Regions from separate parts of the Paenibacillus sp. FSL R5-192 genome, predicted to be linked through region 3. Evidence: riboswitches for the same ligand, from Rfam matches in the RefSeq annotation. Region 3 holds a riboswitch; each other region holds the start of a gene.
The links. Region 3 has a riboswitch for cyclic di-AMP ahead of C161_RS00065 (C40 family peptidase). Riboswitches for the same ligand answer to the same signal wherever they lie in the genome.
Positions count from the first base shown of each region.

Region 1: linked by a shared signal. The riboswitch ahead of C161_RS04570 (3D domain-containing protein) and the one ahead of C161_RS00065 (C40 family peptidase) in region 3 are both predicted to bind cyclic di-AMP.
Region 2: linked by a shared signal. The riboswitch ahead of C161_RS26460 (3D domain-containing protein) and the one ahead of C161_RS00065 (C40 family peptidase) in region 3 are both predicted to bind cyclic di-AMP.
Region 4: linked by a shared signal. The riboswitch ahead of C161_RS10520 (C40 family peptidase) and the one ahead of C161_RS00065 (C40 family peptidase) in region 3 are both predicted to bind cyclic di-AMP.

Region 1 covers NZ_ASPR01000007.1:47,318-55,139, forward strand. Annotated here, with positions in the region: gene ispE (4-(cytidine 5'-diphospho)-2-C-methyl-D-erythritol kinase) at 1-75, opposite strand, end outside; gene C161_RS04545 (small, acid-soluble spore protein, alpha/beta type) at 225-401, opposite strand; gene veg (biofilm formation stimulator Veg) at 659-934, opposite strand; gene yabG (sporulation peptidase YabG) at 1,088-1,984, opposite strand; gene rsmA (16S rRNA (adenine(1518)-N(6)/adenine(1519)-N(6))-dimethyltransferase RsmA) at 2,044-2,946, opposite strand; gene rnmV (ribonuclease M5) at 2,951-3,496, opposite strand; gene C161_RS04570 (3D domain-containing protein) at 3,652-4,836, opposite strand; cyclic di-AMP (ydaO/yuaA leader) riboswitch at 5,110-5,363, opposite strand; gene C161_RS04575 (TatD family hydrolase) at 5,605-6,375, opposite strand; gene C161_RS04580 (HD domain-containing protein) at 6,708-7,822, opposite strand, start outside.
Region 2 covers NZ_ASPR01000049.1:271,837-279,658, forward strand. Annotated here, with positions in the region: gene C161_RS26430 (DUF4247 domain-containing protein) at 1-406, opposite strand, end outside; gene C161_RS26435 (DUF4178 domain-containing protein) at 418-924, opposite strand; gene C161_RS26440 (DUF350 domain-containing protein) at 948-1,349, opposite strand; gene C161_RS26445 (PspA/IM30 family protein) at 1,445-2,116, opposite strand; gene C161_RS26450 (prenylated flavin chaperone LpdD) at 2,228-2,569, opposite strand; gene C161_RS26455 (polysaccharide deacetylase family protein) at 2,723-3,514, shown strand; gene C161_RS26460 (3D domain-containing protein) at 3,622-4,296, opposite strand; cyclic di-AMP (ydaO/yuaA leader) riboswitch at 4,299-4,493, opposite strand; gene C161_RS26465 (amino acid ABC transporter ATP-binding protein) at 4,712-5,434, opposite strand; gene C161_RS26470 (ABC transporter substrate-binding protein/permease) at 5,421-6,884, opposite strand; gene C161_RS26475 (M20 family metallopeptidase) at 7,069-7,822, shown strand, end outside.
Region 3 covers NZ_ASPR01000001.1:5,350-13,171, forward strand. Annotated here, with positions in the region: gene motB (flagellar motor protein MotB) at 1-454, opposite strand, end outside; gene motA (flagellar motor stator protein MotA) at 441-1,241, opposite strand; gene C161_RS00035 (hypothetical protein) at 1,475-1,768, shown strand; gene C161_RS32855 (hypothetical protein) at 1,833-1,988, shown strand; gene C161_RS00045 (4a-hydroxytetrahydrobiopterin dehydratase) at 2,019-2,315, shown strand; gene rbsK (ribokinase) at 2,360-3,343, shown strand; gene C161_RS00055 (c-type cytochrome) at 3,418-3,774, opposite strand; gene C161_RS00060 (GNAT family N-acetyltransferase) at 3,925-4,419, opposite strand; gene C161_RS00065 (C40 family peptidase) at 4,775-5,245, opposite strand; cyclic di-AMP (ydaO/yuaA leader) riboswitch at 5,249-5,386, opposite strand; gene C161_RS00070 (hypothetical protein) at 5,632-6,483, opposite strand; gene C161_RS00075 (M1 family metallopeptidase) at 6,494-7,822, opposite strand, start outside.
Region 4 covers NZ_ASPR01000014.1:467,010-474,831, reverse strand. Annotated here, with positions in the region: gene C161_RS10535 (carbohydrate-binding protein) at 273-1,967, shown strand; tRNA gene C161_RS10530 (tRNA-Leu) at 2,113-2,196, opposite strand; gene pelA (pectate lyase) at 2,373-3,335, opposite strand; cyclic di-AMP (ydaO/yuaA leader) riboswitch at 3,754-3,885, shown strand; gene C161_RS10520 (C40 family peptidase) at 3,891-4,355, shown strand; gene C161_RS10515 (carboxymuconolactone decarboxylase family protein) at 4,429-4,758, opposite strand; gene C161_RS10510 (hypothetical protein) at 4,900-5,118, opposite strand; gene C161_RS10505 (hypothetical protein) at 5,238-5,567, opposite strand; gene C161_RS10500 (xanthine phosphoribosyltransferase) at 5,665-6,246, opposite strand; gene C161_RS10495 (YkvI family membrane protein) at 6,451-7,506, shown strand; gene C161_RS10490 (glycosyltransferase family 4 protein) at 7,642-7,822, opposite strand, start outside.

The sequences.
Region 1 (7,822 bases), on a different contig from region 3:
GAATCCATCGCTTCTTTTATGTAAAACGTCCAGCATCAAATTAATTTTAGCAGGCGCTTTTTCGTAAATTTTCAAGGCGTTCACCCGTCCTCACCTTTTCCCTAAGACAACTTAACATATTATATCAAAATGGGGCTGTCAAGTCATTTGTATTCCGCATCTAAGGGGAAAAAGCGGGGTTGTTCCTGACGGATTTCCCCGCTTTTCAGTCTGCTTGAAACGGATTAAGATTTGCGCGCAGCCTGTTCAGCAAGTTGAATTGCACGTTTTACCATGTTTCCTGCATCCTTGGCTTTAATTCCGCCCCAGCCTTCCTGTTGCACCGTATCATAGAAGCCCAGATCTTTCGCGAGCTCATTCTTCAGATCCTCTGACATGACACTTCTTCTTCTGCGACTCATGAACCATCCTCCTCCAAAGTATCCTTCATAATGTGATGAGTTCGTTGTTCGTTCACGTTTTGGACATTTTGTCACCAGGCTATATTCAGTTTCCTGCATTGCTTAAGAAACTGTCCCTTCACCTGTCCATATAGTATGCCGCGACCGTTCCTCGCTCATTCCTGAGTATGTATGGGTTACGATAGAGGGTGAATTGATGTTTAAAGAAAACAAAAAAGCGATCCGCCTTGTGGGGCGAATCGCCTGTAAATCGATACTTACGTCTCCATATAGGAGCTATGCGTCTGGCTGCCCGGGTCATAAACCATGACTTCCACCGATTCCGTAAGTATATCCGCATAACTATAAGATACTCGCTTGAAGGTTTCTTGCTCCTCATCAAGCTTAACAATAAAAACAGAAGGGTACGTTTCTTCCAATACACCCGTACGCTCAATGGTCTTACGGCGGCCACCATTAGCCCGCAACATAATTTTCTGACCAATATGTGCATCGAGATTGCGTTTGATATCCAACAGCGTGTTTTTAGCCATTGTCGACGACCACCTCTTTTCTTGTCCATTATACCGGATTTTACAGTCATTGTCAAATCAAAACTAATTATTATATCAGCATCAAAAAGTTGTTGTCAATGAATTTTTTTGCAAACAAAAAAAGCCCCAAATTGGGACTTTAAATGGCCTACATCAGACTGCCGACGGGTTCACTTTTAGCGTAGATAAATCATTCAGCCCAGGCAGACCTACCCGGTAACTCCCCCGTGTCTCGACACCACCCACACCCTGGCTACCACTGATGGTATTGTGCAGAACATCACTCATGTTGACCGTATCGCGCACAGAAGTAAAGGAGGCCTTGGCTGCCACATAGACCGGATCAAGTGCATGAATGAGAATTCTGCCTGGGGAACTGGCAAAGTTCGCTCCAGCGCGCAACAGTGCCTCAAAATGGGACTGACAGGCCCCTGCAACAATAGTGAGGGCGTCCAGATGGCGTTCATATTGTCTGGCCACCTGAATGGCCGATACAAAATTTTGCGAGTTCTTGTAGCTACCAAGACTATATAAGTCATAGGGCTGACGTGTCTTTAACACCCCATCATGACCCGTAATAACTACGATATCCGGACGTACTTTGGGTAATAAGCGGTATAAGGTATCTGCCATTGCCGATTCATGGACATACTGTCCCTCTGCGGGTACACGAAGTTGCTCATAGAGATCCATACTTTTTTTCAAATAGTTCGGATCTCCATCCAGATGAAGCACCTTTCCAGGCATTTCAAAATAAGCCGGTTCCTGCTGGGCAGACCAATCCTGTACCAGACCTTCACGATTCCGCTCAGCCTGTTCCATACGATTCTGCTGCAGACGGGACAGGGTCTGATGTGCTTTAATATGCGCCTGTCTGGTCTTGGCGCTTTGTGGTTCGTAGGGAACCTGTATCAAATCGTCCACCGGGGAATCGGCAATCAGCCGGAACTCAGTCCCTTTAATGACCGCAGCATCCAACTGGAGGCCTTCCACCCGAAAAGTCACATCGCCGCCGTATGACTTCCGAACGACCAAGTCTCCGATATTCATCAACGTAATCACCTCTACCCCATCGTATGGGCAAAGACCCGGTTTGGTTCATTCAAATTTTACAGCGCTGCACGTACCCCTGCTTCCCACATTACGGTGCTGAGTGTGGCATACTCTTGCAGACTCAATGTCTCTCCACGTCGGGAAGGTTGAATACCTGCCTGCTCCAGCAGAATGTCTGCCTGTTCCCGGTTCTCCTTTGTGAAGAAACGTGCCTTCAAATTGTTTGAGATTGTTTTTCTCCGCTGGGCAAAAGAAGCCTGTACCACTTCGAAGTAGTGTGCTTCATCCGGAATCTCCACTGGTGGTTGCTCACGCACTTTCAGCTTAATGACAGCTGATTCCACATTAGGTTGCGGAATGAAGACCGTAGGAGGCACAATACACACAAGTTCCGGCATACTGTAGTACTGAACTGCGATGCTTAGACTACCGTAGTCTTTTGATCCTGGTGCAGCAGCCATGCGTTCAGCCACTTCTTTTTGGATCATGACAACAATGCTGTCTACCGGCAGCTTCTCTTCCAGCAGTTTCATCATGATTGGAGTCGTTACATAATAAGGCAGGTTAGCCACAACACTGACTTTGTCCACGGATGCAAAATCCGTATTAAACAACTCAGCCAGATCAAGCTTCAGCACATCCCCATGATGAACACGTACATTCGAATAAGGCTGCATCACTTCTCCCAGGATTGGGATTAAGCGCTGGTCAATCTCTACGGCTGTGACGGGACCGGCTACCCGAGCCAGTCGCTCCGTGAGGGCTCCAATACCCGGCCCGATCTCCAGTGCGCCCTTGGACTCGTCCAGATCGGCTGCATTAACAATTTTGTTCAGTATATTTTGATCGATCAGAAAGTTCTGACCCAGACTTTTCTTAAATGAGAATCCGTGTCTTTGAATAATCTCTTTCGTACGCTTGGGCGTTGCAATTTCAATCGTCTCTTCCATGTTCTTCATATGCTCACAATCCTTCACGTTCAATTTGCGCTAATGCTGTAGAGAACTCTTCCCGTGTAATCTGAAATACACTGAGGCGTTTGTGGAACTGCTTACCGTTACAATAACCGATGCCCAGCAGATTGCCCATCTCCATGCGACGTGCAGCAGCCTGCGGATGCACAATAAGTCCTGCCGCGATCAGGTCCTCCCAATCGATCAGGCTCGGAGCACCTTCGTATGAAGTATGTACGCGCGCCAGAGCATGACGGATCGCCTCTGGTGAGGCATTCTCCACCCCAATGTCCCCTTTGCGCGTTGCATCGGCTTCCGGAATGAAGGCATGTTTGCAGCCTGGCACCTTGTTCGCAATAATTTTTCGAATGCGTTCGCCAGCATGATCCGGATCTGTCAGTACAATGACTCCCCGTCTCTCCTGAGCAAGCGCAATCCGCTTCAGAATGCGTTGGTTGATTGCTGATCCACCTGTTTCTATGGTATCGGCTTCCACGGCCCGACGGATAGCTACCGTATCGTCACGGCCTTCCACCACAATGATTTCTTTTATCATGTTCCATTTCTTCCTTTCTAACGCAAAAAGAAGAGGAATATCCTCTTCTCTGCCAAACGGCGGGGGAGACTGAATTCAGACTCCTCCGCCGCATATTCCGCATGAATCATTCATGCAACTATTTTATAGCATTCCCATTTCAAAGTAAAACGATTTTAGTTCGCTTCCGGCTTCACCGGACCGATCACGTAGACCGTCTTGCCTTTCTTACGTCCAAAATTCAGGGCATGCTTCACACTGTCATAATACACATCAATTTTGTTGCCTTTAATGGCACCGCCTGTATCTTCCGCACGACGGAATCCCAGACCTTCGATATATACCCACCAGCCAATTGGAATGACTTTGGGATCAACCGCAATGGTGCGTCCTTCCGTTACACGAGTACCGGAAGCTGTTTTAGTTCCAATGCCAGGCTCTTCGGAAGAGTAGGCAGTCATGGATACATTTTTAAGTACTTTGGAGTATTTAAAAGAAGTCCCGGATACGGTAATCACTTTGCTGCCCGAGGCAGATGTTTTCTTCGAGTTCGTTGTTGTAGCCTTTTTGGTTGTTGACGTTTGAGCCGATACGGTCTGAATCTCAGGTTCTTTCACGACCGGTTTTGCTTTGGTGCCGACAGCGATCACTTTATCTACACGATTATTCGCGACAGATTTGCCGACCATTTTTTTGGAGACCAATTCTCCATCCTGAAATACCTTTTCGATATGCTGCACAATTGTGCCTTCTTTGCCGTTCACAACGACACGGTTATCCCCTTTGTATAAGCTAGGGTCAGCCGTTTTAATGACTTTGTAAGCGATCGGTTGCTCTACTTCCACTGTACGCTTTGTTACGCGCACTACACGGATCTTCATCTCCGCTTTGATCGCAGTTCCAAGCGCCGGATACACTTTATCATTACTTTCAACTTGAATACCTGATTTTTGAATTGCATCTTCTACCGATGAATCGGTTGTATACAGAGTCTTGGTGTCTCCGTCTGCCGTAATGTTAACTGGAACGGCCCGCTCAATAACGATTCGGTCTCCATCTGTAATCGCCCCATTCATGGACATGGATACCTTATCGTGAGGGCTGACTGTGATCGACTGCTCCTCCAGCATTTCCTGAAGCATTCCTGTACGAGTCTCTACCACCTGAGCTTTGCCATCAATAACCAGCGAAATTTGTTTCCCGGCCTGACCGTAAACGACTAACAAGATCATGATTGTAAGCGCAATTGAGAAAATCGCGATCAATGCCATTTGACGCATGTTCTCATGCTTCCACCGCAACGCGAAAGACTTACTGGATGATCGTGACTCATGGGTCTCTTCTGGTTGGAATGTGCCCACTTCTCCGTCCTCCTTCATAGCCTCGCCGTCTAAAGTAATGCATGATGTCTTTGACGTGACTATACCAAATTTTCTACAGAACACAGATTGGACCAACATAATCCGATTCTGCACCATGAATCAATCTTCGCAACATGATGTCATCCTCCTGAATACCTACCGTATGATGACAATATTTCTTTTATTCAAAAACAAAAAAGCCAAAGAAAGAGTGTAAGAGGAACTCTTCCGTGGCTTCCGAATGATTCTGAATATCGGAAATTCATGCACGAGGTTGCCTCTCTTTTTCCGCTTGCGAGGTTAGCTGTCGGGTTCGGGCGAAAGAGAGCCGCCCTATCTTGGGTCACCCGCTCATGGCGGACGCCCTTGAATTCACCCCGAGACCCAAAGAAGAAATCAAATACGGCTTCGCAGTTCCCTTCGCTGCTTTTGGGTCAGCGAACGTTGCGCATCGGCCAAATACACCGATGTTTAAGCCCTATTGGTTCCCCCGCTCTCCGATAACGGAGACTCAGCGAGACTGATTCATGAAAGTAATGTTGTTTCATCGGAAAGTGTCCCTTTGTTCATCCCCCGAACATCTGTCCAATTTTCCGCACAACAATTCACTGAAAAGATGATATCCTGTTTTGATGCATGTTGTAAAGCGTTGATCAAGTACGTTTTTCTGAATATTTGGTTAAAATATTGTAATATTCTTGATTTATTTGGATCAAAGGGCAAATTACCTCCGCTTACCTGCCTTTTTCACCTCATTTGCTCGTTTTTTTAACGAATCCCAAATCGTTCCATGGCATTTTTGGTTGTTATTGCAGCAATTTCCTCCACCGAAATGCCTTTAATTTCCGCAGCTGCCTCTGCAACCAGACGTACATGCGCTGTCTCATTTCGCTTCCCACGATAAGGGTGAGGTGTCAAATATGGAGCATCTGTTTCAATGAAAAAACGGTCCATAGGAACCTTCTCCAGCACCTCTTTGGGCTGCTTTGCATTTTTGAATGTGATCGGTCCTCCGAAGGAGAGATGGAAGCCCATATCGAGACAACTTTTTGCTGTTTCCCAGCTGCCTGAGAACGAGTGCATCACACCACCAACTTCACCCGCTTTCTCTTCACGCAAAATTCTTATGATATCCTCATGTGCATCCCGATTATGGATGACAATTGGCATGTTCACTTCACGCGCCAAAGCAATTTGTTGTCGTAATACGCGATGCTGTATTTCTTTTGGTGAAGTATCCCAGTGATAATCCAATCCAATCTCACCGATCGCAACCACTTTTTCATGCTTGCATAAAGATGCAATCCACTCCAAATCGCCCTCCTGCATTGTGATCGCATCTACGGGATGCCACCCTACAGCTGCATATATAAAGTCATATGTTTCAGCGAGTTTCATTGTGGTTGGAATTGTCTCCCGGTTAAAGCCAATGTTGATCATGCGACCAACTCCTGCATCCACAGCACGCTGAATCATGTCCTCGCGGTCCTCGTCGAATTGTGGTGCATCCAGATGTGTATGTGTGTCGAACAGCATCATGTCTGTATCTCCCTTCATGTCGAAATAACGACTATCTTCTTTTTCAAAATCCAATTTGTAAAATTCAATAATTCAATGACTCATACATAAAACATTTTGGGTATCTGTGTATTACATCATTACGTTTGTTTCTTCACAACTACAATATATAGAAGATATACAGATATTCTGATCTATATATTGCTAATTGTGCTCATTCTGCCTGCTTGCATTTACAAAATTATGTCGATCTACATATACTCCCCATTAAAGCAGATTACTGTATCATGAAAAATAGCTCTTTTAGAAAGTGTTTTGATATCGAAATTCTTCATCGGATTATACCCACACGATTACAAGAAATAGGGGCGTATATGTGACGGTAATTCGTGAATAATCGCATCCACCTTGTTTTGCGGGTAATACAAATGATGTTTCCCTCGGTGAAGCCCACTGATGGAACGGACAATGTCAGATACTTCTGACAACTCACGTAAATTGTCCTGTCGATCCAGAAGAAGAATCTGCTTATCTGTGGATTCATCCGGACGAAACACATCATACGGATTATCCGAAGGAAAATCAATTTCAAGATCATATTCGGGATCGAGGCCAGCCTGTACAAAAGCTTCCCGAATCTCTTCCATCATTGTCAAGTCGACCTGTTCAAGCTCTACATACTTATATAACTTGCGATCCATAAAACGTTCGCATAACTCACTCAGAACAGTATCGTCCTCCTTGCGCCACTGCGTAAATGCCGTCTGAATTAATGCTTCATCCAACTGCAAATATTCATCCACGGATAATTCTCCTTCAAATAGTTGAGGGAGTGGATCAATCATGAAGCGGAATTGAAAACCATGTTGTAGGAGTGTTTTCGCTCGCTTGAATATTTGCCGCAATATAATTTCAGAACTACGAGTTACCGGATGGAAATAAATCTGCCAATACATCTGATACCGAGACATTAGGTAATCCTCCACAGCATGCATGCCTGACTCCTTGACTACAATCCGCCCATGATAAGGACGCAGCATCCGAAGGATACGATCAAGGTCAATCGTGCCGTAATTTACACCTGTAAAATAGGCATCCCTGAGCAAATAATCCATTCGGTCTGCATCAAGCGGACTGGTCACCAAGTTCACCACAATCGGCTTTTCATACGTTTTTTGAATGACAGACGCTACTTTCTCAGGAAAATCAGGAGCATACCGTCTTAAGATCGCCCCTACTTCGGTATCACCTGTAATAATGCGACAAGTCCAATCTTCGTGATTCATGTCAAAAGCTTCCTCGATGGAGTGAGAGAATGGCCCATGCCCGAGATCATGAAGTAGAGCTGCACACAGTGCTACAATCTTTTCTTCCTTCGGCCAATCCGAATAATGACTTCTTTCAAATTGAGAGATGATCTTGCGTGTGATCTCATAAACACCTAGTGAATGTGAGAACCGACTATGCT
Region 2 (7,822 bases), on a different contig from region 3:
CGAACAGATTACCAATTAATGTAGCGGTGAGGTAACCTTGTAAAAAAGATGAATCGTAGTTCTGCCGAACATATTCCTTGGAGTCCACCTCAACCAAGGTATCCTCCGGCTTGTTCGGGTCTTGTTGCAGGTGATAATACTCGTCCTGATACACGAGGAACATACGCTCTGTGTTCTCCGCCGATATCTGATCCGGTTGCCTTTGGTCAGACAATTCCTGAGCCACTTCCGGAACGGTACGGTCCGAAGCACGGTACACATAGGACGTTGAGTTACCACTGCCGTTAACCGATTCAAGCGGATATGTGTCCTGAACAGAAGGTGCTGCTCCGCACGCGGACAACAGAGACATCACAAGGCTGAGGACCAGCATTAATTTTAATCCATGTGCCAAGCGTTTTTTCATTGGAACCTCTCCTAGCTCGAACGAATCACTTTGATATCCGCAGGAAGAATGGACTCACCCTCATACAGTGTAAATCTTCTGTCTTGCCACTCCACGCGAAGAAGCATATTATCATCCGACTGATACTGCCATACCAATTGTTCTCCAGCCTGGCCATATGGAGTTCTACCTGCCGTTGATACCATGCCTCCATACTCTTCCTCCAGATGATATGCGCGTCCATCCAGGTCCAGCAATGTGGGCACCTCATCATGTGCATCAAGCCTGCCATCAATTGGTGTATATAGGGCGTAACGTGTGAGTTCCCGTTCTTCGATATGCAAATATCGAAATGCGGTACCATCCTGCAGCGTGAGCACAACTGCATTTCGAGCACGATTTTGTACCCGACCAACGACTTCATAAGTGACCAGAGAAACCTCACAGATATCACCAGGTGCAAGCTGAAGCATCGTTTTCTCTGCCTGCGGTGGTTCAGGTTTCGTTAGTATTCCTTTAATTCGTTTCCATACACTCATGAGAATTACTCCTGTTCCTTATCTTATAAACAAGCTGCAATAATCAGTGCGCCCACGATATGTAAAGCGCCAGAGAACAATCCGTACCCTGTCTTCCCTTGCTGAATTCCCGTATCCAGATCCAGATTGGCCCATTTGCGAATCATAAAGTGTACAACACTCTCCAGAATCAACAAAATGATAAAGGATACAACGGAGACCAGCAGTGCTTCTCCCAGGTGACCGGCCGTAGAAATGGACGTAGCGAGTACATATCCTTGTGCAAATAATTTCATAACCATACGTGTAGTAACGGCCATATTGCCAGCCTTAACTTCAGCAAAATCCTTATATTTCGTGAACAGTGAATCAACATACATCAGGACAAACAGCAAAACCGAACCAGATCCGGTCCAGACCAGCATCGCCAAAATGTTCAAATCCATTTACACAGCCCCCACATATCAACATGAACCGCATTTAAAAGCGAAGGAGAAATACTCTTCTCCTCCGCTGGTTAACCTTGCTGACAACCAAGGTATTAGTTCTTATTATCGTACTGTTTCATCAATGCTGCGAGTTCGTCTTCAACAGCCTGATCTTTACCCAACTTCTCGAACTCTTCATCCAAAGATTTTCCTTTGGAAGACATTTCGTTGCTTGCTTCTGCCTGTGCTTCCATCTGCATCATCTTCTCTTCCATACGCTTCATACCAGCACTTGCGGTATCAGAGCCAAACCCATTCAACGCTTTGTTGATTTCCGTTTGGGCTTTTGCTGCATTGTAACGCGCTACCAGTGTTTCGCGTTTGTTCTTCATTTGAGTCAGTTGCTTACGCATCTCGTCGAGCTTGCCACGCAGGTTATCTGCAGAAGCCTTGTTTTGGTCATAGCTGGTTTTGTACTCAGCCATCTTCTCTTCAGCAACCTTTTTCTCTTCCAGAGCACGTCGAGCCAAATCTAGATTCTGAGCACGTGCCGCCGTATGCGCCTGCTCTTCACGTTTCTTCACAAGAGCTTCCTGCTCTTCGAACAACTGCTTGAATTTCTTCTCAATGGCGATCTGTTGAGCTACTGCTTTCTCCGCATCTTCCAGATCCTCTTGCATGTCACGGATATATTGGTCCGTCATCTTGATTGGATCTTCCGCCTTGTCAATAATGGCGTTGATGTTAGACATGGTTAGATCACGCAAACGTTTGAAAATGGACATTATGTTATTCCTCCTAGTCGATATTACATCGTATATAAACATACATACGTAACAATCTACAACTCGTTTCAATTTTAGCAAATAAAATCAAAACATTCGATGGCTCTTATGTCAGGAAGATCGTTTATCTTTGTTCAGATGATCCTCCATCAACCTCTCTGCAGTCTGCACGATTTCGTCGATCTGCATCCGCGTGATGGAATCAAAATGGATACCCATGATCACCGTAACGGTTACTTTCAGTTGCAAGGCTGCCTTTCGGGCAAGCCGCTCACACAGCTCTTGTTCTTTATGCCCGGGAATATGTACCGTCGTCCCGCTTACGCGCTCATGATCCACATAGAACGTGGCTACGGCGCCAATATGCGCCTTTCCTCCGGTAACGAGAAAAACCTTATCTTCTCCTGCTTCAATCACCTGTAAACGTATGGATTTCAAATCAGATGTACTCATACCCATCCACCTATCCTTTTCTATATGTTATATATGGAGGAATTATGGCTGTCATGAGCTAAATCCACAATGAAACTTCTCACACTGCGCATATTTTATGGAGCCCCCGGGTATACCAAGGAGAACGTCATTTTGAAAAAGGAGGCCGATATTATGCGCGTACGCCTCATTATGCTGATGGTTATCGTTATTTTTCTCGGGGGATCTCATGCTCCAGTTTCATCGCGGGATGTTTCAAGCCCGCCAGGTGAATCCGTATCAGGTTTGGATTCTGCGGAAGAAGAACAACTGACATTGGGACAATTACGTCAAAAATATGCCGATACGTTCAAAACCAATGGTCCTTCAACCAAGAAGGTTGCACTGACTTTTGATGATGTACCTGATCCACGGTTTACTCCACAAGTGCTGGATGTATTGAAGAAATACAATGTCAGAGCTACATTCTTCATCGTGGGTAGTCGTGCTGAGAAACATCCGGATCTAGTGAAACGCATCGTTAAGGAAGGGCATATGGTTGGTAATCACAGCTACAATCATCCTGAATTCAGTAAGCTGTCGATGAATGCCTTTCGCAAACAAATTTTACATACCGGGGATATTATTCAACGTTTGGCGGGATATACGCCCAAGATGATTCGGCCACCTTATGGAGACATTAATGAAGAACAGCTGAGATGGGCTGCCAAACAACATTATAGCATTGTGAACTGGAACGTAGACTCCCTGGACTGGAAAGGCCTTTCAAAGGAACAGGTGAAAGATAACATCCTCTCTGCCGTGAAACCTGGCTCCATCGTTCTGCAACATGCTGGAGGCGGTGTAGGGTCAAACCTGAACGGCACGATTGAGGCTTTGCCTGAAATTATTGAGGAACTACGTAATCGGGGATATGAACTGGTCACCTTGGACGAAATGCTGGGATTGCCCAAGGCCAAAGATTAGGATGACCGTGATAACAAATAATGAGAATATTAAAAGGGTGCTGTTCAATCGCGAATTAGCGACTGGCAGACACCCTGTTTGAATTCATTTTAAATGTTATTTTCTCTCTACTTCAGAATGTACAGCTCGATATCCTGAAAACCAAATGAGCTTACAGACTGTTTGCTACCCGGGATAAAGATATCAATCCGGTGACCCTTGATTGCACCGCCCACATCCCGCGCTGTGGCTACAAAAGCCTGTTTTGGCAATCCTGGATGGCTGTGACCAGTTACCAGTACTTTGGTTCCAAGTGGAATTACACTTGGATCAACTGCAATCGTACCCAGTTCAAGGTCATTTCCGAAATAATCGACTGCACCCCAGCCTCCATTTTCAGACGGATCTGCAGAGTATGCCGTTGCTTTTACGTTCACAGCTTTGCTGTAATCGAATGTTTTACCCCAGGCTTGAACAACTTTATTATCTGCGTTGACGTCCAAGCTTGCTGTAGTAACAGTCTTCGCTTGGGTCTTGCTCTCCGTTGCCGCAGCGTCTGCTACATTGTTTGCCTTACCGGGAATCGTAATTTTCAAACCACCATAAATGTTGTAAGCCGAAATGTCGTTGTTTGCTTTAATTAACGTGTTGAGTGCTACTCCATATTGTTTTGATAAGGTGTAGAAGGTATCCCCTTCTTTGGCCACATGAACTGAATCGGCGTGAGCCGGAACGGCTTGAATGAGCATTGCTGTTGTCATTAATGCTACTGCTGTTTTGGCTATACGTTTCTTGTTAATCATGGTCTTCCTCCCTCATTGTGCCTGCGAAGTTAGTTGTCGGATTCGGATGAGGAGCCCACCCTATAGGTTCTTCGTTACATTTGAAACGTTATGTACCCAATTCACCCCAAGCAGTGTGCTGTAGATCTTCCCCCTGCACAATCTGCATCGTTACATCCCCCGCACTCCCTGTCCGGAAGTTTCGGCAGAGTTCAATATATCACAATTTTGTAACCTGAACTTGTAGTAATTCTTACCAAATGGTTTTTAGCATGTAAGCATTTGTAAGAATACTGGTTAATTCAGAAAGTTTGGTTGACCCGATTCCTTTACATTTGGTAACAGAATAGTTACTTTTCCGAATCCATACGTCATTATTATCCATAAAAAATAGCGTTACCGACTCGAAGTCAGTAACGCTATTTGATCACATCGTTTAGAGTACTTTCGCAAGAAAATCACGTGTACGTGAATTTTTGGGTGCTCCAAACACCTCATCAGGTGTTCCCTCTTCCACAATAACCCCGCCATCCATGAACAAGATGCGGTCTCCCACTTCACGTGCGAAACCCATCTCATGGGTTACGATGACCATCGTCATTCCGCCTTCTGCAAGACGTTTCATGACATCCAGCACTTCGCCGACCATCTCAGGATCCAGTGCCGACGTAGGCTCGTCAAACAGCATCACATGCGGCTGCATGGCCAATGCTCTAGCAATGGCGATCCGCTGCTTCTGTCCACCAGACAGCTGATTCGGGAATGTATCTTTTTTATCGTACAAGCCCACGGTGTTAAGCAGATCAGCAGCAATTTTTTCCGCTTCCTGAGTGGATTGTTTCTTCACTTTAATTGGAGCAATCGTAATGTTTTGCTCTACCGTTTTGTGTGGGAACAGGTTGAAGTGCTGGAACACCATGCCCATTTTCTCACGAGTTGCGTTAATGTTATGCTTGGGGTCCGTGATTGACACGCCTTCAAAATCAATCTCTCCTGAGGTAGGCTGTTCCAGCAGATTCAGACAACGCAAGAACGTACTTTTACCTGAACCAGAAGGACCGATGACCACGACAACCTCACCTTTGCCAATCGTCACGTTTATGCCCTTAAGCACATCGTTATTTCCATAAGATTTGTGTAATTGTCTAACGTCTATCACTTGCACTCAACTTCCTTTCCAGTCGTCCCAGCAGCTTGGACAAAATGAACGTCATTACAAAGTAGATGGCTGCTGCAATCAAAAATGGACTCAAGCCTTGGTACGTAATGTTCTTGACTACACTTGCCTGATACATAATGTCCACCATACCGATAACGGAGATAATGGAGGATTCTTTGATGATAGTTATGAATTCATTACCGATCGCTGGTAATACAGCTTTGAAGGCTTGTGGCAATATGATATAACGCATCGCGGCGCCTCTTCCCATACCTAATGAACGCGCTGCCTCCAACTGACCACGATCCACACCTTGGATACCTGCACGGAAAATCTCCGCCAGATAGGCACCACTATTGATTGAAAGTGTAATGATACCTGCCTGAAGTGCAGTGAAGTTAATGCCAAAGCTCAGGGAAAAACCATAGTAAATAATCATCAACTGTACCAACATCGGTGTGCCACGGATCACTTCAACGTAAGCCGTACCGATCCAGCGCAAGATTGCAGCGTCATGCAAACGGAACAAACAGATGATCAATCCAATAATTACCCCGAAGATAACCCCAAGTGCAGACAACAGAAGTGTGTATCCTACACCTGTAGCATAGAAACTTTTGTACTCCCAGAATACTTGGAAAATATTTTGTGATTTGTTCGCTTTATCCGCCATCAAGAGGCTGGCGTCCGTCACCATCTGATTGATTTTATCTTCGCTTTTCAGTCGCTCCAGTGTTCCATTTACTGCAGCTAGCAGCTCGGTATTACCTTTACGAATCCCGATTGCCGCTTCTGCTTGCTCTTCGTCCGGAACAGCAGCAGCAAGTCCAATGATATCGTCCAGATAACCTACAGCAACGGTATCTTCAACGATTGCCGCGTCAATGCGTTTTGTTTGCAGTTGAAGCACGATATCCGAGATTTTATCCAGCGCAGTAAGCTTCGCTCCTGGAATACTCTGTCCGATCGTTTCCTGAATGGAGCCTTTCTGAACGCCAATCTTCGCATTTTCAAGTTCTGCCATGGTTGGATATTTGTCTTTATCCACATTGCGAACCATAATCACTTGTTTTGACTTATAATAGGTGTCGGAAAAATCGATACTTTTCTTCCGCTCATCCGTCGGCGTCATACCTGAAATCACCAGATCAACACGCCCGCTCTGCAATGAAGGCAGAAGACCGTCGAAGCCCATATCCTCAATCACAAGCTCAGCGCCAAGATCTTTGGCAATCTCTTTGGCGATCTCAATATCGAAGCCGACGATTTCATCTTTGCCATTAATCACTTTATGGAATTCATATGGTGCAAAATCGGCACTTGTACCGAGCACCAGCTTTTTACTGCTTGAATTATCTGTAGTTCCACTAGCAAGTGCCACAGGAACGGCAGTCGTCAGCAGAATAACAAAGGTCAACAGCATCATGGTGTAACGACTTATTAATTTCAACCTTTTTCTCTCCCCTTACAATACTTTGTATGCTTCTCATGTTGATGACTGAGTCATTATAAAGTACAATGCATGATTATGCAATGCATTTTGACAATACAAATCTTGACTTGTTTCTGAAAAAAATAAAGCAAACATGATATAATCAATGAATTATTTTCATTTTTGCATAAGGAGTTTACTAATGACAGCTAACAAATCACAAATTCTAACGGTTATTGATCAATATGCTTCCCGTTTTAAAACCATTTCATCATATATCGGTGCCAACCCCGAACTGGGAAATGAAGAGTATCTCGCTTCTGCCCGTTTGAAAGAAGAACTGCTCTTCCACGGTTTCACTGTAGAGGCTCCAATCCTTGGTCTGGAGACAGCCTTTATCGGAACCTATTCAGCCGCCAAACCAGGCCCTACCATTGCTTTATTGTGCGAATATGACGCCTTGCCGGAGATCGGTCACGCTTGTGGTCACCATCTGATCTGTATGATGAGTCTTGGGGCCGCTGTTGGGCTAAAATCTATTCTGGATGAAGTAGGTGGAACCATTAAAGTGTTTGGTACCCCCGCTGAAGAGACACGTGGTGCCAAAGTTCCGATGGCTGAAGCAGGTTTGTTCGATGACTGTGATGTCGCTCTCATGGCGCATCCATATTATGCCTACGAAAAGTCAGGCAGCTCACTGGCTATTGATGCAGTGCAATTTGAATTCCATGGCCGATCTTCACATGCCGCTGCAAGTCCGCACGAAGGTATTAATGCACTTGATGCTGTCATTCAAACGTTCAACGGAATCAATGCATTTCGGCAACAAGTTAAAAGCAGCGTTCGGATTCATGGTGTGATCAACAACGGAGGTCAGGCAGCAAACATCATTCCTGACTATGCTTCTGCGCAATTTTATGTACGGGCAGCAACTCGCAAAGAACTGAATATCCTCA
Region 3 (7,822 bases):
CTGAGGAGAACAGGGCGTTATCACTGATGGTGATCTTCAATTCAGACTGATTCAGCTTGGTGTTCAGCTGGTCTGAAAGTCCGTTCTTCGAGATATATTTGTCGAGTCGCTCTTTGAGTTTCTCCAGGTCTTCTTGTTCTTTCTTAGCCATCTGTGCATCTGTAATCTGAGCTGGTGTTTTCTTGGTGATTTCTGTAGGTTCCTGTTTGTTCTTACCCAAATCAGCACCTGGCGTATCCGGATTCATGGACGAATGGTCCAGAATTCCGGAACCTCCATTTAATGCACTGTTTAGTGCGGAAGCCATCTGCTCGAACTTAGCTGCATCGATTGAACTCATACCGAACAATACAATAAACAGAGCGAGCAACAAGGTCATCAAGTCGGAATAGGGAAGCAACCAGCTCTCGTCTATATGCTCTTCATGTGGTTCGTGCTTCTTAGCCTTTTTCACCTGGTGATCCCTCCTTCTCTTCCAGTTGTTTACGTTCGGAAGGTGTCAGGAATACGGATAACTTTTGGTTGATGGCGATGGTGGAGACACCGGATTGTATGGATAACAGTCCTTCAACCATCATCAGCTTGATCTCCATTTCTTGCTTGGACATCCGTTTCAGCTTGTTAGACATCGGGTGCCATAACACGTAACCACTAAATATACCAAGGAGTGTTGCGATAAATGCTGCCGCAATCGCATGGGAGAGTTTCTCCATGTCACTGAGATCGGCAAGTGCTGCGATGAGACCTACAACGGCCCCGAGAACCCCGAGCGTTGGTGCGTACATCCCCGCCTGAGCGAAGATCAAGGCACTGCCACGGTGGCGCTCCTCTGTAGCATGAATATCTTCCATGAGCACATCACTTACAAATTCCTGATCGTTGCCGTCTATAATCATACGCATACCGCCACGAAGGAACTGATCGTCAATCTCTTCTACTTTTGATTCCAGTGCAAGCAAACCTTCACGACGGGTAGTGGAAGCCCAATCCATAAATGTGCCGATCAGGGATACGCGATCAATAAGTACTTGATTTTTGAAAACAATCCCGAAAAGCTTAGGGATTTTCTTAACTTCAGACATCGGAAATGCGATAAAGATGGTTCCTGCCGTACCAACAAAGATAATAATGTAGGCTGCGGGATTGTTAACCAGGTTGATTAAGGGCGCACCCTTCAAGAACATACCAAATACAAGGGAGACCAGCCCCAAAATTAGTCCAATAATCGTTGAAATGTTCATCATACACCTCATCCATGAGATAAAATTGAATCCTTTCAAGCGGCTGTGTTCGGGCTTCCGGACGAATTTTTGGCCGCAATCCGTTCAATGTTAGGCATTCCTTACGGTTGCTAAAACAGTTAAAACGGTCATATATGTATTTATCGACCAGAAGGCCTTTTTTTTTAAGGGCTATTTTCAGGTATAATAAGATCAAATCCGCTCCTTAGGGGCCGAATAGGAGTGAAAAGCCAATGGGCGTAAAGCATGGACGGGATTATGAAGGAATTTTGACAGATCTGACAACGGCAATCGGACGCATACCGGATCGGTATGTTTTCTTTGAAATGGACGCGGAAGAGTGGGGGAGACTGGCTGCATCTGACCAACTTGAAGTGGATGAGGCATTGGCGGAGGATTTGTTCTATGCGCTGGGCGAGGAGTCCGTTATTCCGGTTGGAAGTGGCGTGGTCATCCATGATAAGGAACAGCACCGCATTCATATTTTGATCGGGGAAGAAGAGTTGACATTTGTACCTTTAATTTAGTGTGTTTACATGCATTTTCAGGGGTGTAAATGGAATTGGAATTTCCCTCAAAGCCTTATGGTTATTGGTTCTATGCCATGTAGTTGATTGGATTTTGAAGCTTGTCCGTGGTAAGATGTTAGTCGTGAAATGGGCCAACCGCATGGCGGTGAGCCTGGCCTTTGAGGTTGCTGTTGATAGCGCCGAAGGTGTCGGTGGTTATACGGACGCATGTCTGTAATGTACCACCCTATGGGGAGGAAGATAACGCATGGTTTTTTCGCAAGAGGAAGTCGAAGCTCATCTGGGAAGGCTGGAAGGCTGGGAACTGGAAGAGGGACGGTGGATTGTACGTAAATTCGTGTTCTCCAACTACATGAAAGGGATTGCATTTGTGGATGAGGTCGCTGCGATCTCGGAAGCATTCAATCATCATCCTTTTATTACGATTGATTATACAACGGTTACGCTGCGTCTCACATCATGGGATGCGGGTGGTATTACATCTGTAGATATCAAGGAAGCAGGGCAATATAACGAAGCTTATGACAAAATGAGGTCGCAATAACGAGGTTGGTTATTATCACGCGGCCAGAAGTGAGTGAACCATACATGTCAGACTATAATCAGAAACAACCTCTTATTGCTGTCGTAGGCAGTCTCAATATGGATCTTGTAGTGAAGACAGACACGATTCCGGAAGAGGGAGAGACGGTGAGCGGTGAGGAGCTGCATTATCTCGCTGGTGGCAAAGGGGCGAACCAGGCTGTTGCTGCTGCGCGTCTGGGTGGACAGACTACGATGATTGGTGCGGTGGGATCGGACGGTTTTGGCGAACGTCTGCTGCACAGTCTGACGGAAAGTGGTGCAGATGCCTCGCGGGTTCGCATATTGGAAGACACGGTTACAGGGACGGCTTCCATTTGGCTCTCTCGGGGAGACAACCGGATTATCGTTATTCCTGGTGCGAATGGGCAAGTGGTGCCTGAGATGCTGGAAGAGGCGGATACGGTAAAAAGCCTGACTGCAGCCGCAGCGGTGCTGCTACAGCTGGAGATCCCGCTGCCAGCGGTTACCCGCGCCGCCCAACTGGCGGCTGAAGGCAGCGCACTGGTGGTGCTCAACCCGGCTCCTGCGGTGCCGGGTCTGCCCCAGGAGCTCCTGCGGTGCGTCGACGTTGTCACGCCAAACCGCAGTGAGCTTGCCGTGCTTACCGGCCGGGATCATCTCCGGCCGGAAGACCTGGATGCGGCGGTCGCAGAGCTCGCCGCATCCCTCGGGGCCGCTGTCGTCACGACGCTCGGCCCCGAGGGGGCTGTCTACGCGGCGGCGCCTGGTGGCCGCGTACAAGCAGGGCGTGCCGGCGCGTGCCGTGCGCCCGGCTACGCCGTAAGCGCCGTGGATACGACCGGCGCTGGCGATTGCTTCAACGGCGCGCTGGCAGTAGCTCTCGCGCGCGGTGAGACTTTGGACGCGGCCGTAGGCTTTGCCATGGGTGCGGCCGCGTTATCCGTGACAAAGCTCGGCGCCCAGTCCGGGATGCCGTCCGCACGTAAAGTTGAGGCCTTTTTGGCTGAGCATGCCGCAGAGGCTTAATAATTGATATAACAAAGAGGCTCTTATTCTCCGAAAAGGGGATTAAGCGCCTCTTTGTTATGCGTGTGCAGAGATTATTTCTTCTCTGACAGCCACATGGCGATATTTGCAATCTCTTCGTCCTGCAGTTTTCCCTTGAAGGAAGGCATGCCACCTTTACCTTTGACAATCGTAGAATAGATCTTCTCCAGATCATCCTGGCTGCCGATGTTAGCCAGAGCAGGTCCTACGCCACCCTGAAGCTGATCCCCGTGACAGGAGATACAATTGGCTTTGACCAGTGCTTCAGCCTGTCCGGCATCCAATGTTACTTCCGGCATGGTTGGTTTGGCTTCTTCAGCCACTTCTTCTTTCCCTGGAAGCGTAAACATTAAAACAATAGCTAAAGCGCATGCTGCAAAAAATACTCCGCTCATGATCCATTTGTGCATCCCTTATGTCCCCTCCAGAATGAAAGATCATCTAACCTGAAACTATCCATATCATTATAACGGAACCTGTACTGACATCATAGCATTTTGTGGGAATTTTTTGAACTAATCACATAACAAGGGGCAAATTTAGTTGTTTTGCAATGGATTCTAAGCGCGAGGCCCTTCATAAACCATACAGTGAAAGGGCTTCAAGCCGCTTGGGGTCTGTCGTTCGTATGTATCCTGGGTGACAAATCCACTCTTCAGATAGACTTGAATGGCACGAGCATTCCAAGTGAGTACTTCCAGATCAATCTCATTCGTGGGATTTCGGCGAATAGCTTCCTGTACAATGGCAGTGACAAAAGCTGTCCCTTGACCCTGACCACACAGCTCTGGATGCATGCCAAGGCCAATCCGGGTTACCCCTTGAAGTGGGAAGTATTGAGCAAACCCACATATACGATCGTTCTGATCCAGGACGATTGCATATTGCTCCTGCCGCAGCTGTGCATCTCCGAATTCCACTTCCAGAGCTTTCATCTGCTCCCAGGGGAGCCAGCTGTAGATATTGTAAGGCGGATCATACTGCCAACTGCAGATAAGCTCCGCATGTTCTTCTCGCATGGGTACAACGTGAAACGTCACAGGGGTTTCCTTCATACACCTGCATGCTCCTTTCCTTGAAACAGAACTCTTTGTCCACTCTACAAAAGAGATGTTCATTTAGCAAGTCTTCCTTCCCAAGAAAAAAAATGAAACAAAAGTTCCGGTAATTTCGTTTATATTATAACGGGATGGGTAAAAACATCATAAGGGCACGGACGAACGAACGCAAAATGAACCTGTTGATGTCGCAGGATATGCCCCGAGTATAACTTGCAACATGAATAAGGATTGAAGCACAAAAAAACCGCCGGATACATTCCTGCGGAGAATGTACCGGGCGGTTCTGTTATGCTTCTTGCTTCGTTCCAGTATGGTTAATGGTTACAGCATCATGTTGCTCAGCTTGTCCCTAGTCAAGGGCCAGTGATTCATATGCGTCCGTGCTCATAATCCGTTTCGCGCCAACATAACGATTGGCCCAATAGTTTTCACTCAATGCACTGATCGTAACGCCTTTGGAAGAAGAGGAGTGTGCGAACTTTCCATCCCCTACAAAGATTCCTACATGGGATACGCCTTTACCTGTTGTATTAAAGAACACCAGATCGCCAGCTCTCATCTCCATGCGGGATACGGAATCGCCCATGTCGAATTGGGAACTGGATTGGCGTGCCAAATCAATACCCAACTTGTCGAATACATACCGGGTAAATCCGGAGCAGTCAAAGCCGTTAAGCGTTGTTCCCCCACTTTTGTATGTAGTTCCCATTGCTGAATCAATTACTGTGTCCATCTTTGAATCTGCGAATGCGCTACCTGCACCAAGCGATAAAGCGAATGTGATGCTAAGTACAGCTGCGGTTAATTTCTTCTTGAACAAGAGATATTCCCCTTCCAATGCCTGCGAGGTTAGCTTAAGGATTCGGTTGAAGGTCCCCTATGATCCCTCTGTAGCAAGATCAATTCACCCATAACTGGTTCCCCCGCTTCCCAGGTGCCAGGAATTTGGCTATGCTAGTTATGCACCTGCGAAATCAAGAAATGACGATTTAATTTTAAGTAGTTACAAATATGAATGTAAAGATTACAAAGTTGTTACTAAAAACTCACTGCGATTATTGTAACAGAGGAGTACGGCTTTGGCAACGTTTAGCAACAAATTTAGCAAAAAAACCCTCGACCTTTGACGGGGAAAGGTTGAGGTTTGCCTATTTATAAGTACATATTAGGCCATGAGTTTAACATGTGATGGTAACAATTTTTAAACTATCTGCTCTCACCTTTGGATATTTTGGACTGCCATAATCGGAAATGGCTGCATATTTTCCACAGACTCAATAGACATCTGGCAAGTGGATACGTCTGTTGTAGTATAAGTCCGGTAAGTCCCGTTAATAACCATGAGGCTGTAGTGAATGCCCCAAAGACGAGCAGGTGTACTCCGCCCAGCAGGAGTGCAATGCCGATTACGGCGATGAGATGACGCAGTGCAATCCAGAGTGCTTTGAGGGTACCGTGAGCACCGCCTTCTCCTTCTGGTGCCGAAACACCGAACTGCATATAGAGTATGACATGGTGGATGATCCAACCATATACAATCCAGGCAGCAACATAAGGTATGCCAGGCAAAAGTAATTGAAGGGAATGAAATCCGTCCATGAGAATCGAGTAGAGCCTCGGTATGAGCCAGTAGGCGGGCAGAAGTATCAATAATGTACGTATAGTGTGGAGCAGCAGCATCGGTTTCCACAGATTTTTGATTCCGCGGACAAACGGAATGCGCTCTTCTGTAGAATTAAAGTGCTGAAGTGAGTAGAGCAGTCCTGCCTGAATGAGGGGGCTGATCAACATGCGAACCAGCAGCATGCCCCCGAGAATCCATAGATAACGATGAACCTCCGGATGGGTAGATAGGTTAAGTTGACTTTCCATTTTGAACAAAAGTGTACTCAGCTCCCCGGCATCAGCATCTGGATAGCGCAGGAGTAGTGGGATGACCGCCGATTGTACCATTCGATAGAAGAAATATCCCCACATGAGTTGATAAAGAAATAAGAGTGCGGCAATGAACATATGCTGACGGACGAGAAACCAGCCTTCACGTATTTTCGCTTTCACCGTTTCCACCTCACCATGACAGACCTCCGAATATGGCTTCTATTAGTTTGGTTACACTCATGCTCCAGCGGGACTTCGTCTGCTCATCCAGTCCGGATTTCAGGAAATTGTTCATATGGCGGTTCTCCAGCACGATCGAGTACAGGGGATCGGTCATGGCCCAGGATACGGGGGATGTGTGAGTTAATTTATACGTGATGCGATCTTCTTTGCCATTCCATTGCTTGGTGAGGATATGCCCGTCTTCAAAAGCAATGCGAATAGGAACGGCGTTGTAATCACTCCCTTTTTTTGCTATCGTCACGGATGACTCGTACAATGTTTGACCGTCTTTCTGTACGGGCGTAACACGAATCTTCTCTACAGCAAAGTCAGCCATTCCGTTACTATAGACGTATTGATCAAAATAATCAGACCAGGAAGTGCGGGTCACTTGTTCCACAACGTTTTGAAAATCAGATGAAGTGGGATGTTTGAAACGGTACTTCTTCACATAGGTAGAGAGAATACGTTCCATCTTTTTGGCACCGACTTGATGTTCGATACCAAGCAATACAAGTTTGCCACGTGTATAGACATTGGCTGCATACTCATTCTGTGAATCGAACTTCCAGGATTCTTGTGTTAAGGATGACGGAGAAGTAATCAGTCCCGATTGTACCGGCAGATTCGGAATCAATCCGTATTCCTGCTCCATCAATTTGTCTTCTGCATAAGAGGTGAACCCCTCATCCAGCCAGGCTTCCTCGAATTCGTTGCTGGCAACCATGCCGTAGAAGTACTGGTGTCCGATCTCGTGGACTACGGTACGTTCCAGGTCATAACCTGGCGTAGTATCATCGGCTCCAAAGGCTGTAACTAGCGTAGGATATTCCATGCCTCCGGCACCGTTCCCCGTTTTGGGTGGAACAACGATGGATAAGGTTGCGTAAGGATATGGGCCAAACCATTTGCTATAATTGGCTAGTGCGGCCTTCGCGGCGTAGAAGTAACGTTCTTTCAGATCCTGATGAGCAGGGTCCAGATATAACTTGATTCGTACACCAGGCACATTGGGTGCAGAGAAGGGTTCCTCGGCGTAGACAAAATCCGGTGAAGCTGCCCATGCGAAGTCATGCACATCATCGGCGTAAAATTGATAGACCTTTTCTCCATTCTTCACCACGGCTTGCTGTGTCGGAAATCCGGTAGCAGCTACTTTGTATGTTTCAGGCACCCGAATACGCACACTATATATACCGAAGTCAGCGTAAAACTCTGAATTGCCATGGTACTGGTGCAGATTCCAGCCTTCCGTTGTTCGTCCACGTCTGCCCACAGGTTCATAGGCACTTAATTT
Region 4 (7,822 bases), on a different contig from region 3:
GTTTTCCCTTTTGCATTCAGACAAGAACTGTCATTGAATAGTTAGAAAATAGAGATTAATTAGAAAAAATACTGTAATTTGTCAGGTTTTCAGTTTAGGAATTTTTTAGTAGAATCAACAAATGAAAGAGGTTCTATGCTTCAATTCTATCCTATGATTTATGGAAGGAGGTTTTGAAAGGGTTTACATAAAATAAATGCCAGACAATCCGCTATTCTTGTTTGTTATTCCTGGTTGCGGTTTCTCTATGTAACTTACTATTATCGAGGAGGATGAAAGTAGTGAAATTCAAACTAAAAAAGACGATTAATGTTCTTTTGGCCTGTTTAACAGCCCTGCCTTTGATGTTAACCCCGACAAATGTGTCAGCAGCCAGCGATGCCAACATTAATTTGTCCTCGGAAAAACAGCTGATCAAGGGCTTTGGGGGCATTAACCTTCCTGCCTGGATTGGTGATCTGACTCCCGCTCAACGTGAAACTGCTTTTGGTAATGACCAGAATCAATTAGGCTTCTCCATTCTCAGGATCTACGTTGATCCAGATTCCAATAACTGGTATCGTGAAGTTGCCACAGCCAAACGAGCTATCGAAAAGGGTGCTATTGTATTTGCATCCCCATGGAATCCTCCAAGCAGCATGGTTGAAACGTTCAACCGCAATGGGGACACAAATGCCAAACGTCTGAAATACGACAAATATACCGCATATGCGCAACATCTGAACGACTTTGTAACCTACATGAAAAATAACGGCGTAGATCTGTATGCCATTTCTGTACAAAACGAACCGGATTATGCTCATGACTGGACTTGGTGGACTCCACAAGAGATCCTTCGATTCATGAAAGAAAATGCCGGGTCCATCCAAGGTACCAAAGTCATGGCGCCTGAATCATTCCAGTACTTAAAGAACATATCCGACCCAATCCTGAATGATCCGCAGGCACTTGCCAACATGGACATTCTGGGAGCACATACGTATGGAACCCAGATTTCGAATTTTGCCTACCCTCTCTTTAAGCAAAAAGGAGCCGGTAAAGAACTGTGGATGACTGAAGTGTATGTTCCAAACAGTGACAACAACTCAGCAGACCGCTGGCCTGAAGCATTAGACGTTTCCTATCACATGCACAATGCCATGGTAGAAGGTGATTTCCAGGCCTACGTGTGGTGGTACATCCGCAGACAGTATGGTCCGATGAAAGAGGACGGTACCATAAGCAAACGCGGGTATAATATGGCTCATTTCTCTAAATTCGTGCGTCCAGGCTACCTGCGAGTCGATGCAACGAAAAATCCGGATACGAACACATTTGTCTCAGCCTATAAAGGTGATAACAAAGTCGTCGTCGTGGCAATTAACCGTGGAACTTCAGCCACAAGCCAAAAATTCGTTCTGCAGAATGGTAATGCCTCTACTGTGTCCTCATGGATTACGGACAGCAGTCGAAATCTGGCAAGCGGAACCTCGCTTAACGTATCCAATGGAGCCTTCACGGCACAGCTCCCGCCTCAGAGCGTAACAACGTTTGTTGCCAACGTTACTGGCGGAAATAGCGGCGGGAATACAGGCAGTGGCACTACGTATGAAGCCGAGACCGGAACGTCACTTACGGAAGCTGCCATTGAAACAATCTACACCGGTTACACTGGGTCCGGGTATGTTAACTTCAATGCGATGACTGGTTCGGCCATTCAATGGAACGGCATTAATAACACGACAACAGGTACCAAAAACGTAAAGTTTCGTTATGCGCTGGAAAGCGGCACTCGGAACCTCGACATTTTTGTGAACGGAACCAAAGTCATTAGCAACGAGCCCTTTCCGGCTACGGGAAGCTGGTCCACTTGGGTTGAAAAAACAATACAGGTCCCCATGAACACGGGGACCAATACATTGAAAGTGGTTACCACCGGATCGGAAGGACCGAATATTGACAGCGTTAATGTTACCGCAGCACAATAAACGTTCCGTATGGCTGATGGAAGACATTTGCTGTACGTGCAGCTAAGCACTAACCTCTTGAATACTCATCACTAAAGTTAGTGTTATATCAAAAAATGCAAAAAAAGACTCCTTAAGCGTTAGCTTAAGAAGTCTTTTTATTAGATGCGGTCGAGAGGACTCGAACCTCCACGGGGGTTAGCCCACACGGACCTGAACCGTGCGCGTCTGCCAATTCCGCCACGACCGCATATTGTATCTCCGTCATCAATATCGGCGACAATAAATAATATATCATGCGTAATCTATCATGTCAACACTGAAAATAATAACAATAAAGCCCGAATCAGACGTCCATGTCGATTCGGGCTTTACCTTTAACTGCTGCTAATAGTTTGGTTCATTAAAACGGAAGCATACTACAAATTACAGCTTGGAAGGCCAGTTGCCATACCATGCATAACCGCCTCTTCTTTCTTTATCAATATCACTTAATTTGTATTTAACTACCCCGTCACGACCAATAAAGATTGGTTTATCCGTTCCGATCTCATAGAAGCGTGCCCAAATTGGTGCAGCTTTGGAATCAGCGATAATTTTACTATCTCCATTAGCTCTTTCATACTTGTAACCCGTAATTTTCACTTTGTTAAACCAAGCCTCCGCTCCTTTAATGGATGCGGTAATTTTAGCGTTAGCAGGTCTGGTTTTCAGAAATTTAACAATCGTTACACTCTCTCCAGCTGTCAGTGATGGCACTTCGTAGATTCTTGCGCTCGCTGGTTTAAGAGAGCTGGAATCATGTTGTTGTCCCCATGCTGTCAGCTTACCACCTGAAACGACCTGTGTATTCAGAATCGCCTCCACACCTTTGGCAACTGAATTTTTACTGCGGTTAGCAAGTGTGCTGTCGATAAATGAGAAATCACCTTTGCGTGCTGCTACTTCATCCAGCATGATCATTACATTAATCATGGCATCATCATTGTAAGTGATGTGCTTGTGGTATCCGGAGCTTTGGTAAACTTGTGGCCACCCGCCGTTTGAATACTGCATGTTGATCAAAAAGTTAATTCCTTTGATTGCAGCTGTGGAGTAACGCGGATCATTCGTCTTTTTAAATTCCTTCGCCAATCTTCTAATTTCTGAGTATGTAGCCTTGTTGTCTATCGTGGACTTTGCCCACTCTCCACTTGTCTGTTTATAATCTTTTCTCCAACCTCCATCCGGCAGCTGGTTCTTCAAAATATCAGAAATACTCGCTGTAGTACCCGACGCATCTGCAGCAGATACCGTCCCTACAGGGAGAACTGCCATTCCAACTACTGAGAACACCATCGTACATGCCAGGACAAAAGTAATTATTTTCTTCGCTTTCAAATGTAACACTCTCCTATGTTCGTTTTTATAAATCTTCCACTTCTACTTTACCTATGATATACGCCCCAAACCTCCTTTATTTGTATTTATCGCATAATAAAATCAATTTTCATCCAATATGTGGATTGGATAATCAGATAATATGCAAAAAATCGATTTTTGTCAATATATGCAACTTAATGAATATAATCTCTCTAATTCTACATAACGGGATAGTTCTTTTAACTCATGACAAACCTATTTATTTATCCAAATTCGTCTTAAACGAACCAATAATGACGTTTTTGTCATGAATGATACCCAAACTTGATCCCTTCTTTCATATAAAAACCTTAATTCCGCTAACATTGAGGTATTACGAAGGGTTTTAAATGGGTTTGACAATTACGCATTTATGCAATATAGTTTCAAATAGTTACAAAAACTTAATTATTCATTGCCGAGTTTCATGTTTGAAAACGGGGGAACCAATTTGGGTGAATTATTCTTATACATAGGAAATATAGGGAACCTTCTACCGAACCCTTAGCTAACTCCGTAGGCATCGAAGGGAGAACATTGATTTTGAAAAAACTGATTATCTCCATTTTTGGAGCAGCTGTATTATTTACATCCGGGGCAACAAGCACAGAGGCAAGCAGTATCAACTCCGTAGTGAACAACATGACAGGTATTCCTTACAAATGGGGTGGCACAACTGTAGCCGGCTTCGACTGTTCTGGTTTTATGAGATATCTTTTCAACAAATACAGCATTGAATTACCACGTACTTCGCAGCAGCAAGCCAAAGCAGGTACTCCCGTATCCAAGAGCAATGTTCGGACAGGTGATCTGGTGTTCTTTAATACAACAGGCAAAGGCATTTCACATACAGGTGTATATATCGGCGGCGGACAATTCGCTCATGCCTCCAGCAGTAAAGGTGTAAGCATCACGAAGTTATCGAATCCATACTTCAATGATCGTTATGTAACAGCACGTCGGGTAACTGGACAGTTTATGTATGATAAAATGTTAGGTAAAATGTGATTCACATACAAAAAGGCATCGGTTATTAACCGGATGCCTTTTTTGCACTTAAAAATTTATGTTGCATTGCTTACTAATGCAGCGCCTTCTGCACTCGCATCGCACCCTGAGACAGGGCATGTCCTCCACCAACAGCTCCGGCCACGGCTACGGTCTCCATGATCTCCTGATCTGTTGCACCCTTGGCACGGGCTTCTTCTACATGGTAGAAGGTACATACCTCATTGTTGGCGAATAATCCAATGCCAAGTGCAATTAGCTGTTTTGTCTTCGCATCAATCACGCCAGGTTGGAAGCATTCTCCGGTAAACTCATGATACGACTTCACCACACCTGGCAGCACATCGCTTAATGCTCCAATCTGATCCTTGTAGGCATGAACTTTATCATTCATCAATGTCATGGCTTGTAGCACACCCTCTCGGCTATAGTTACAGATCTTCCTCACTGTACCTATCTTCTCTCCCGAGTGAGCCAATTATGCCAAGAAATCATGGTAATTCCAAACATTTAACGCGCATGGCCCTGCCATAATTATAAGCTGTTACTCACTAAGTGGACTCTGGCGCGGCTCGCTGAACAGCTGATAGCTGTAACCTCGGTCCAGCTTAACGACACGTCGATTCTGACGACGGATAAGTACCTGCTCGCCATCCCAGGCAACCACAATGCCCTTCACGTCGTTCGATTCCAGCTCGTCCCGTACGACTCTAACTTTCTCACCTGACAGACGCAGGGCGTCCAATTCTGTATCACTAATCATCTTCATGGCTCCTATATTTCAAATTTATTTACAAAAAGAGACCTAAATGAAAAGTCATTTAGGTCTCACGTGACTGTATTGGACTGTCATGTCATTCGAAATTATGTCCCGACTGAAAGTTACCGCTGCGCGTGCTCTTTGCTGTCGTTCTTCTCGAACCAAAAATCAAGCACTTTGGCGGACATCACACGTTCTTCAAGGTACTCCACTTGATGCGGTGTAAATTGTTCTTTCCAAGAGAAGGACAACTCTTCGCACAAGCCTACAATCGTCAGTAATTCTGACCAGGCAACATAGCGTTTGTACCAGAAAAATTGAGGATGTTCAATCATATAGGGATAAAGGTCATCGAATTCCGTATGTTTACAATCCAGGGCACGTTCAAAATGAACTTTCGATTCCGCCAGCTTATCATTAAAAAATTGTTCTGTTGCCGGTTGGTTCCCCATGGTGTTGCCTCCTCTCCCTAACATAACCCCATTATAAATGAAATCGGCGGTCATGCAAAGGCATAGTTCAAAAAATAGGCCCTATTCCTTTAAAATGTCACATTTCGTTATCGTCAAATTGTACTGTTCCATCGTTCAGGGAACGAATGCGTACCAAGGCTTCCACCGGAATACCCTGTTCACGAATCGTGCGTGCCCCTGCCTGGAAACTTTTCTCGACCACAACGCCGAATCCGACAAGTTCCGCACCGGAACGCTCGATAATTTTGATGACGCCACGAGCGGCATCTCCATTGGCAATGATATCATCAATGAACAAAATGCGGTCATTCTCATGAATGAACTCGCGGGATACCATAATGTCAGTTACAATTCCTTTGGTAAAGGACGGTACACGTTCACAGTAAGCATCAGGATCAGCCAGAAGTGTTTTTTTGCGACGGGCGAATACAAGGGGCACCCCAAGTTCATAGGCTGCGGCAAACGCAACCGGAATCCCTGAGGATTCTACCGTGATTACCCGAGTTACTCCACTTTCACGAAAACGGGCAGCAAACTCACGTCCCATCTCCATCGTTAATGCAGGATCAATCTGGTGGTTCAACAGACCATCCAGCTTTAATACTTGATCCGAGATAACCACACCTTCTTGTAAAATTCGTTGTTTCAATAATTCCATGATTTGACCTCCCAAGCCTATCCTATGAGGTAAAAGTATCATATATCTATCTATAAGTTCAAGCGAAATTGCCTTGACGCTGTCCTTGGGACGCATTTCAAGCCAAAGCTCATTATCGATTGTCATGACTTTCGTGGGTCAAGCATACCTTGTACCATGGTACCCGCATGTCCAAACTATACAGGGGCCTGAGAGGGGAAACACATGAAACAGGCATTTCGGGTGCTGCAGATCGCATTTACATACATTGGAACGGTTGTTGGAGCCGGCTTCGCTACAGGGCAGGAAATTTTGCAGTTTTTTACCCAGTATGGCAAATGGGCCACCATCACCATAGGCTTATCCACCATGCTCTTTGTCTGGTTAGGTACCAAAATGATGCTGATCGCTCACGATACCGGGTCCCGCTCTTATGAGGATCTGAACAAACATTTATTCGGCCATAAGGCGGGCAAATGGATCACCTGGGTGACCCTTCTCATTCTCATTGGCGTGAACAGTGTCATGCTTGCCGGAGCAGGCTCCGTTTTTGTCGAGCATCTGGGTTTGCATTATCAGACAGGTCTGATCGTCACACTTGTAGGGACATATCTGCTTCTCGGTCGGGGCATTCAAGCCATCCTACAAATGAATAGCATCGTTGTGCCCATGATGCTCCTGTTATCTCTGCTCATGATCACCAGTACGATCCATCATCCAGGTGCTTCCCGATTCATCACACTGACGACAGACTCAAACCCTATTCAAGTGTGGCTGTCTCCACTATTGTATACTTCATTCAATCTGGTGTTGGCTCAAGCTGTTCTTGTGCCTGTAGGTAACCAGATTCGTAGTCGGAATGTGCTGAAGTGGGGTGGAGTATTGGGTGGAATTGGCGTTGGTTTCATGCTGATGGCAGCTCATTTTGCCATGTCAGCTCAGATGCCCGGCATCATCCAATTCGAAATCCCGATGGGCAGCATTGCCTTTCAACTTGGATGGGCAGTGCAATCTGTATATGTATCCCTTATTTTCATGGAAATATTCACTACCTTTGTAGCCGATATCTATGGAATGACCTTGCAACTGAGACAACATATACGTGTCCATCCCCGTTTCATTACATTAACCATTATGCTATTGTGTTACTCACTCAGCCAGTTTGGATTCAGTTCCCTGCTGTCCATCCTTTACCCCATCTTTGGAACAATGGCATTAATCTGGGCTGCCAAATTGGTACTGAACCGCTGGGGCACCTTTCGTAAACGCAACAATATATAAATCTCACGGTCCATGTATTTCATGAATATGAGCATCCGTTTGCCTTCTAACCACAATTCACCGCGGGTACTCTTTCCTTAAACATGACAAAAGGCCGCTGTTTATCACAGCGGCTCGCACTTTTTGCTCTACGTTTTAGGCTTGGCTAGGAAACTGTAGATACATCTTTTTCAGCTCATTGACTGATCTGCCGAGCGAGTAATGTGTCTTGGCTTTTTCACACGCTGAACGGGCAAGTTCATAACGATAAGCCGGGTCCAGCATCACCTTTTCAAGCGCTTCAGCCAATGCAGAAGGATCTTCTGCCGGTACAAGC